4 regions of the Mediterraneibacter sp. genome follow, and region 2 is predicted to be linked to each of the others. Evidence: predicted binding sites of a transcription regulator. Region 2 holds the regulator's gene; each other region holds the start of a gene.
The links. Region 2 encodes Rex, which represses fermentation and respiration genes when NADH is low (regulators of the CRP and FNR family bind a similar motif). Its sites were predicted from a motif close to ATTGTTAANTANTTAACAAT; they were not measured.
Positions count from the first base shown of each region.

Region 1: the regulator Rex is predicted to act here: its motif matches at 947-966, upstream of RCH61_RS08360 (aminoglycoside phosphotransferase family protein).
Region 3: the regulator Rex is predicted to act here: its motif matches at 1,443-1,462, upstream of adhE (bifunctional acetaldehyde-CoA/alcohol dehydrogenase).
Region 4: the regulator Rex is predicted to act here: its motif matches at 1,021-1,040, upstream of RCH61_RS03455 (shikimate dehydrogenase).

Region 1 is NZ_JAPJQP010000021.1:10,196-12,402, reverse strand. It holds gene adhE (bifunctional acetaldehyde-CoA/alcohol dehydrogenase) at 1-699, shown strand, start outside; gene RCH61_RS08360 (aminoglycoside phosphotransferase family protein) at 1,090-1,845, shown strand; gene RCH61_RS08355 (TetR/AcrR family transcriptional regulator) at 1,906-2,207, shown strand, end outside.
Region 2 is NZ_JAPJQP010000001.1:276,803-279,009, reverse strand. It holds gene RCH61_RS01305 (NAD(P)H-hydrate dehydratase) at 1-891, opposite strand, end outside; gene RCH61_RS01300 (redox-sensing transcriptional repressor Rex) at 963-1,607, opposite strand; gene abc-f (ribosomal protection-like ABC-F family protein) at 1,800-2,207, opposite strand, start outside.
Region 3 is NZ_JAPJQP010000021.1:12,966-15,172, forward strand. It holds gene adhE (bifunctional acetaldehyde-CoA/alcohol dehydrogenase) at 1-1,357, opposite strand, end outside; gene RCH61_RS08370 (bL17 family ribosomal protein) at 1,660-2,178, opposite strand.
Region 4 is NZ_JAPJQP010000003.1:154,079-156,285, reverse strand. It holds gene RCH61_RS03465 (LysR family transcriptional regulator) at 1-3, shown strand, start outside; gene RCH61_RS03460 (LysR family transcriptional regulator) at 10-888, opposite strand; gene RCH61_RS03455 (shikimate dehydrogenase) at 1,095-1,970, shown strand; gene RCH61_RS03450 (MFS transporter) at 2,045-2,207, shown strand, end outside.

The DNA of each region.
Region 1 (2,207 bases), on a different contig from region 2:
GCAATCGTTGACGTTGACAATGCAATGACAGCTCCGAAGGGACTGACAAGTGCATCAGGTATCGACGTAATGACACATGCAATCGAGGCTTATGTATCTATCATGGCAACAGACTACACAGATGGTCTTGCAATGAAAGCTGTTAAGATGGTATTTGAAAACCTTCCGTCAGCATACGAGAACGGAGCAAATGATCCGAAGGCTCGTGAAGAGATGGCAAATGCTTCCTGTATGGCAGGTATGGCATTCGCAAACGCATTCCTTGGTGTGAACCACTCTATGGCTCATAAACTTGGTGCATTCCATCACTTGCCGCATGGTGTTGCAAATGCTGTAATCCTTACAGAGGTTATGAGATACAATGCAGCAGAAGTTCCGACAAAGATGGGAACATTCTCACAGTATCAGTATCCGCATGCACTTGCAAGATATGCAGAACTTGGACGTTTCGCAGGATGCACAGGAAATACAGATGAAGAAGTATTTGAAAACTTCATTGCAAAACTGGAAGATCTGAAAGAGAAGATCGGCATCAAGAAAACAATCAAAGATTACGGTGTTGACGAGAAATATTTCCTTGAGACTCTGGATGATATGTGCGAGCAGGCATTTAATGACCAGTGTACAGGAGCAAACCCGAGATATCCGCTTATGAAAGAGATCAAAGATATCTATCTGAAATGCTACTACGGCAAATAAGATCGGGGAATTGATTTATAAATAGTATTTTACATCAGAGCGTTGCAGGCAGAGGAGAAATCCGATGCTGCGGCGCTCTTTTTTGCATGGCGACGAGCCGAAGTTCGGGATTGCCGAGACCCTGCAACTGTTTACAATCCAGGAATGTGCATTTTGGCATCTCCGGTGATTGTATGGTAATTTTCAGTGAAATGTATTTTGGAAAAAACAGTATTATAATCTTAAAAAAGTATAAAAAAACCGACAGAGTGATAAAAATTTAACAATTAGATAATTTGTAAAAATATAGTTAAAAATTGCACAAACTTTGCTTAGAGGGGTTTCTTTTCTGAAAATCAGGGTGTATAATGAGCTCATCAAAAACAAAAACCCATTAAGGAGGCCACTATTATGAAACTTGAAGAAAAAAATATTATCGTAAAACGTCCATATAAAACAGTTTACAAATGCGACGACAGTATCGTAAAAGTATTTAATGAAGAGCATCCGAAGTCAGACATATTTAACGAAGCGCTGATTACAGCAAGAATTGAAGAGACCGGACTTGAGATCCCGAAAGTGAAAGGGGTTACTCAGGTAGAAGGCAAATGGGCGATCGAGATCGAGTATAAAGATGGCAAGACGATGGAAGATATGATGAATTCCGATAAAAAGAATATCGAGAAATATATGGAAGATTTCGTAGATCTTCAGCTTCAGATTCACAATGAGACATCACCTCTTCTGAAAGGCATGAAAGACAAACTTGCGCGTCAGATTAACAGCCTGAAAGAAGTGGACGCAACAACAAGATACGAACTTCTTACAAGATTGGAAAGTATGCCGAAACATAATAAAGTATGCCATGGCGATTTTAATCCGAGTAATGTAATCGTAGGGAAAAACGGTAAGATGACAGTTGTAGACTGGGCACATGCAACCCAAGGTAATGCAAGTGCAGATGCAGCTATGACATATCTCCTCTTTGCATTGAAAGATCAGGAAACAGCTGATCTGTATTTGAAATTATTCTGCAAGAAGAGCGATACAGCAAGACAATATGTACAGCAGTGGCTTCCGATCGTGGCAGCAGCACAGCTTACAAAAGATAATGAGTTAGAAAAAGATTTCTTGATGAAATGGATCGATGTTATTGACTATCAATAGAAGTTTCGGTATGATTATCGGTGAAAAAGGAGTGGATTAGAGGAAGGAAATTTGCCGAACATGGAAGATAAACGGATCGTAAAGACAAAACGAAATCTGAAAGATGCAATGATCAGAATGCTTTCAACAGAGGATTTTGAACGCATTTCCGTTACAGAGCTCTGTAAAGAAGCGAAAGTCAGCAGGATTACGTTTTATTCACATTACAGCGATAAATATGCGCTTTTAGAAGACATTTTCAATGATATGCTTTGTATTGGCACAGAGGATTACTATCGGCGTCAGGAAGAGAATAATCCGGAGCGAGGATTGGTTCGCGGGTATGTGAATATGCTTAGTGCGATCTTGGATCTTTACTATGA
Region 2 (2,207 bases):
CTCTCTATAGCAGGAGATAATTGCTTCAGGAAGCAGTTCCTGCAAAACAACCCGATTCTCTTCCGACGTATAGATCTGAACAAGTCCGGCTCCGACCGCATATGCCGCCTTTGCTGACAGAAACGCCGCCCCTGCCATCCCCCGGCTTCCGGTAATCATCAACACTTTTCCGTAATCCCCTTTGTGTGAATCCGGTTTTCTCTGCGGCAGAAGCATCTGAAAATCCCCTTGGTCATAAGTACAATATACATCTTCTCTTCTATCAAAATAAGCAGTATCAATTCCAATCGGAACCGCCACCGTCTCTTTGGCATATAATTTCCCGGGAAACAATTCACATCCGATTTTTACACAAGCCATAGAAACCGTGATATCAGACCGGAATGCAACTCCTAAAATCTGCCCTGTCTCCGCACATATTCCTGAAGGAATATCGATTGCCGCTTTTTCACACTTTTTCTCATTCATCCACTCGATCGCAGTCCGATATCTGCCTTCCACATCCCTGCTTAATCCTACGCCAAATATCGCATCAATTATAACAGTATATTCCCGATTCGGAAAATCCGTGAACACAGGAATTCCAAGCTGCTGCACAATCTGTTTCTGTGCGCGGCATTCTGCACTAAGAGCCGCTTCACTGCCAACAAACAATACTTCTGCATGAAATCCTTCTTCTCTTAAAATCCGTGCTGCGGCAAAACCGTCTCCGCCATTATTTCCACTTCCGCACACAACAAGCGCTTCTGAAAGATCAATCTTTTTTTCCTGCAAAGTTCTCACGGTTTCCAGCGCCGCTCTTTCCATTAACACAAGAGATGGAAGTCCGATCTTTTCAATCGTATATGTATCTGCATCTTTCATCTGCTTTCCATTTGGAAGATATCTCATTTAGTCCACCGCCTTTTATGCTGTTAAAAGGGAACACCCGCAGTTTCCTGCGGGGTTCTGTCTTCAAGTATCTATTTTTTCTGTCCGCCTTCTCGCTGACTGATATTATATGATAATTTCATAAGACTGTCTGAAAGATGCACACTTTCCACAATCACATCTTTCGGAAGACTTAGGTCTGTATGTGCAAAATTCCATATTGCCTTAATTCCATTATCAACGAGAACATCCGCGACTTCGATTGCCTTCGACTTCGGAATCGTCAGCGCCGCAATCTCAATATCATTGTTCTGCAGAAAATCTACCAGTTCATCCATCATACGAACCTCGATTCCACGAATCGACATTCCTTCAAGACGCGGATTTACATCAAACAAACTTTTTAAAACAAAACCGCTTCGTTCAAAGGACGCATAATTTGCAAGCGCCTGCCCTAAATTTCCTGCTCCGATAATAATAAAATTATGGGTCTTGTCAAGTCCTAATATCTTGCCTATCTCCGTATAAAGATACTTTACATTGTACCCATACCCCTGCTGTCCAAATCCACCGAAATTATTCAGATCTTGACGAATCTGTGACGCTGTCACATTCATCTTCTTGCTCAAATCATTAGAAGAAATCCTCTCAACCCCTATTTCAAGCAGATCACCCAAATACCGATAATATCTCGGCAGTCTTGAAATTACCGCTCTGGATATTTTTCTACGCTCCACGTTTATCACCTTCCACTGTGCTGCCCTTATTCGGCGCTCATATCTATTTCATTCACTCGTCGGACATACCGACACTTCTGTTACATTATATAAAATAGTTAATATTATGTCAAACAGAACTAACGATTTCACAGCGTTTTCAGTACTTTTATTATAACCGTATTATAAAATGTCTGCTCTTTGATCGTTCTTCTACTCGGCTAATTCTTCCCATTTTTCATATAACTCTTCAAGACGCAATTCATTTTCAGCACGTTTAGACGAAAGCTCCTGACATTTCACAGAATTGGAATACACCTCTTCCAACGTCATCTGAACATCAATTTCCTGATTTTCTTCTTCAAGTTTCGCAATCTCTTCCTCCGTCTTTTTCAGCTCATTCTTCCGTTTTCGCTCTTTCGCCTGCTGTTCTTTTTGTTCTTTCCAGCTCAGTTTTGAATCGGACAAAGAAACCGTTTGCCCACTGCTTTTCCAAAAATCATCACCGAGAATTCTTTCTTGGGTATTTTCTTGAGCCGCTGTATAAGCCTGTGTCAATTCTTCTTTTTTTTCAAGATAATAATCATAATTTCCAATATAATTTACAAAAGTACGATTAAC
Region 3 (2,207 bases), on a different contig from region 2:
CAACTGTTTTCACGTTCAGAAGATGTTTTACACCAACGTTCTCTGATACAGAGTTTCCGCCCCATGATCCACATCCAAGTGTCAGTGACGGAGCAAGTTTGAAGTTGTAAAGATCTCCGATACCACCCTGTGAAGCCGGTGTATTGATCAGAACACGGCAAGTTTTCATTGCTTCGTAATGTTTCTGGATCTTTTCTTTCTCTGCCGGATGTACATACAGAGAAGATGTATGTCCGTATCCACCGTCAGCTACAAGCTGAGCAGCTTTATCAAGAGCTTCGTCAAATGTTTTTGCTTTGTACATTGCAAGTACCGGTGACAGTTTCTCGTGAGCGAATTCTTCTGCGATATCTACAGACTCAACTTCACCGATAAGGATCTTTGTATCTTCCGGAACATTTACGCCTGCAAGTTTTGCAATCTCATATGCAGATTTTCCAGGGATCTTGCTGTTAAGCGCTCCGTTGATGATGATTGTTTTACGAACTGCGTCAAGCTCTTTTCCCGGTTTCAGGAAGTAGCATCCTCTGTAAGCAAATTCTTTCTTCGCCTGCTCGTATACGCTTTCCAGAACAGTTACAGACTGCTCGGAAGCACAGATCATACCATTATCAAATGTTTTAGAATGAATGATAGAGTTTACAGCCATTCTTACATCTGCTGTGTCATCAATGATAACCGGTGTATTTCCAGCACCAACGCCGAGAGCCGGTTTTCCTGAAGAGTAAGCAGCTTTTACCATTCCAGGACCGCCTGTTGCCAGAATGATATCTGCGTCTCTCATAACTGTATTTGTAAGCTCCAGTGACGGTGCATCGATCCATCCGATGATTCCTTCCGGTGCTCCTGCTTTTACTGCTGCGTCAAGTACAACTTTTGCTGCTGCGATCGTACATGCTTTTGCAGCCGGGTGCGGGCTGATGATGATCGCGTTTCTTGTCTTCAAACAGATCAATGTCTTGAAGATTGCCGTAGAAGTCGGGTTTGTTGTCGGGATAACCGCCGCAACAAGACCGATCGGCTCTGCTACTTTCTTAATTCCGTAAGCTGTATCTTCTTCGATCACGCCGCAAGTTTTTGTATTCTTGTACGCGTTATATATATACTCTGCAGCGTAGTGGTTTTTGATAACTTTATCTTCAACAATACCTCTCTGCGTCTCTTCTACTGCCATTTTTGCAAGCGGGATACGCTGTTTGTTGGCTGCCATAGCTGCTTCATAGAAAATCTTGTCAACCTGCTCCTGAGTAAATGTCGCGAAAATCTTCTGTGCTTCGCGCATTGCTTTCATTTTTGCTTCAAGCGCTTCTACACTGTCAACAATCTCAGGTACGACTGTTTTTTCTTTCTTTGCCATTTGATAATTCCTCCTGTAATTGAGTTCCGGTTTCCTCTTCTCAAACCGTTATCTATCTTGTTTCTCACAACTTCAAGTATATCCGTTTGTTAAATAATTGTCAACAATATATTTGTTAATATTTTAACGGTATTTTTCAAAAATTATTTGTGCACTTTCTACAAAAGCTCATAAAACAACCTTAAAAACAGCCTCTTCTATCCAATTCTGACATTACAAAAAACTCTTTCTATGAAATCCATAGAAAGAGTTTTCTCACTAATTCAATATTGATCTGCTAAAATATTTCGTCCACTCAGCTCTTATACAAGCTCAAGAAGAACTTCCATCGCTGCGTCACCTTTACGCTGACCAATCTTTACGATTCTTGTGTAACCACCGTTACGATCTGCGTATTTCGGAGCGATCTCATCAAACAGTTTTGCAACCATATCGATTTCTTTTGCTTTCTTGTTCTCGCCCTCTTTAACCGGGTAAAGAACTTTCAGCATTTCACGTCTTGCATGAAGTCTGCTCGGCTGATCTTTTTTGATCTTTTTCTCTACTTCGTCGTAAACAGTAACTTTCTTTCCGTCAACAACTTCTTTCACTCTCTTGCCGTCTTTGTCTTTGCGGGCAACTTTTGCCATTACTGTTACTTCGTCGAAGTTATCTTTCTCTTTCACAGCCAATGCGATAAGTTTTTCTGCTTCTTTGCGAATTTCTTTTGCTTTCGCTTCAGTTGTAACGATCTTTCCGTTGTTAAGCAGAGCCGTTACCTGGTTTCTGATCAATGCTTTTCTCTGGCTGGATGTTCTGCCGAGTTTTCTATACTTTGCCATTTTATATTTCCTCCTAATCTTTCCGTCAT
Region 4 (2,207 bases), on a different contig from region 2:
TAATACATTTTAGCGGGCATCTTTCTTTATAAAAGAAATAAAATTTTTTACAGCCGGTATTTGATAATGGTCTTTTAAATAGGCCAGGTATACCGTGTGGAATAAGGAAACATCGCTTAGAAGAAGCCGTTCCAGCGGAAAATGACGCAGTGTATCAACATTTGCAACGAAAGCAATGCCGAAATTTTCCGCGACAAGGGAAGCAATCGCATTTTCGTCAGGAGATTCGCAGGTGATGTTCGGATTTACAGAATAAGAATTGTAAATCTGATTGGTGAATTTCCCAAGTCCGGAAGTTTTATCGTATCCGATGAGAGGGTAGTTTTCCAAATCGCGGAGGCACACTTTTTCCTTCAGAGACAGTGGATGTCCGATGGGCGTGATGACGATCATTTCCTGTCGGATGATCGGAACAAACTGGATATCAGGTTCATTTTCTACATAAGATCCGAAGATTACATCGTAGATTTCTTCTTTCAATCCCTTGATCATTTCACCGGTATGGGATTGATGAAAATTAAAAGTGATGTCCTTGTTTTTTGCTTTGCTTAAAAAGCGGCGTACAGTATGAGGAATGTACCGTTCAGCAAGCGGAAAGACGTAAGCGATATCTACATGTCCGGCATTGCCGGATAATTTTTTCATTCGCTCTTCGGCAATTTTTACTTCTGATAAAATTTTATCTGTATGTTCTAAGAAAATTTTTCCATATTTTGATAATGTGACGGTACGTCCCTGACGTTCAAACAGTAAAACTCCGAGTTCTTCTTCTAAGTTCGATATGGAACGGCTCAGACTTGGCTGAGAAATATTCAGTTGTTCTGCGGCGAGGCGAAAGTGCTGAGAACGTGCGACCTGCCGGAAGTAGAGCAGTTGGTTTAAGGTCATAAATATCTCCTTTCAAAAGCGGTTAAAGAAATTAGTTATAGTGTACCATAATTGATAGCAAAAAACTATTAAAAATCAAAAAAATATGTATTAGAAGTATGAAGAGTGAAGTCGTATAATAGAGGCGGAGAGATTGTTTGATATTTAACAAACGTTGTGAAAAGAAAAATAATCATTTGAGATTAAAACAAAAAGGAGAAAAAATTATGGCAGAAAGAATTACAGGACATACAGAATTGATCGGACTTATGGCTTATCCGATTCGTCATTCAAGTTCACCGGCAATGCACAATGAAGCATTTGCAAAATTAGGTTTAGATTACGCGTATCTTGCTTTTGAAGTTGATAATGATACATTGGAAGATGCGGTAAAAGGACTTCGTGCATTAAAAATGAGAGGTTCGAATGTGTCTATGCCGAATAAAACAGTTGTGCACAAATATTTGGACAAGCTTTCTCCGGCAGCAGAAATGTGCGGGGCGGTCAATACGATCGTAAATGACAACGGTGTTTTGACAGGTCATATTACGGATGGAATCGGATACATGCAGTCATTAAAAGATAATGAAATTGATGTGATCGGAAAGAAAATGACGATTGTCGGAGCAGGCGGCGCGGCGACAGCGATTGAGATTCAGGCGGCTCTTGACGGAGTAAAAGAAATGTCTATCTTTAATCTGAAAGATAAATTTTGGGATAACGCGCAGGAAACAGTGAGAAAGATCAATGAAAAAACAAAATGTAAAGCAGTTTTATGTGATCTTGCAGATTTGGATAAATTAAAAGAAGAGATCGCAGACAGTTATTTGTTTGCAAATGCAACCGGAATGGGAATGAAACCGCTGGAAGGAAAAACATATATTCCGGACAAGTCCTTTTTCCGACCGGATCTGATCGTAACAGACGTTGTTTATTCTCCGAGAGAGACAGAGATGCTCCGAATGGCGAAAGAAGTTGGGTGTAAGACAATGAACGGTCTTGGAATGATGCTTTTCCAAGGATCGGCGGCATTTGAATTGTGGACAGGACAGAAGATGCCGATTGAATATATGAAAGAAATTCTTGATATTAAGTACGATTAAAAATAAAAAAGCGGCGGATCAAATCGGCAGTTGAATAGGACTGCCGAACCGCGGTATGAAAGGAAACAGAAAAAATGAATAAGAAATACCTGCCAAGTGCACTTATCCTTTATTTAAATTATTTTATCCATGGAATCGGATGTTCCATTCTCAGTCAGCAGGTTGTTAAAGAACTTCTTGCAGAGCAGTGGGGGACAGGAGATATTATGGGTGTGACGGCGATCGCCGCGGCATTGG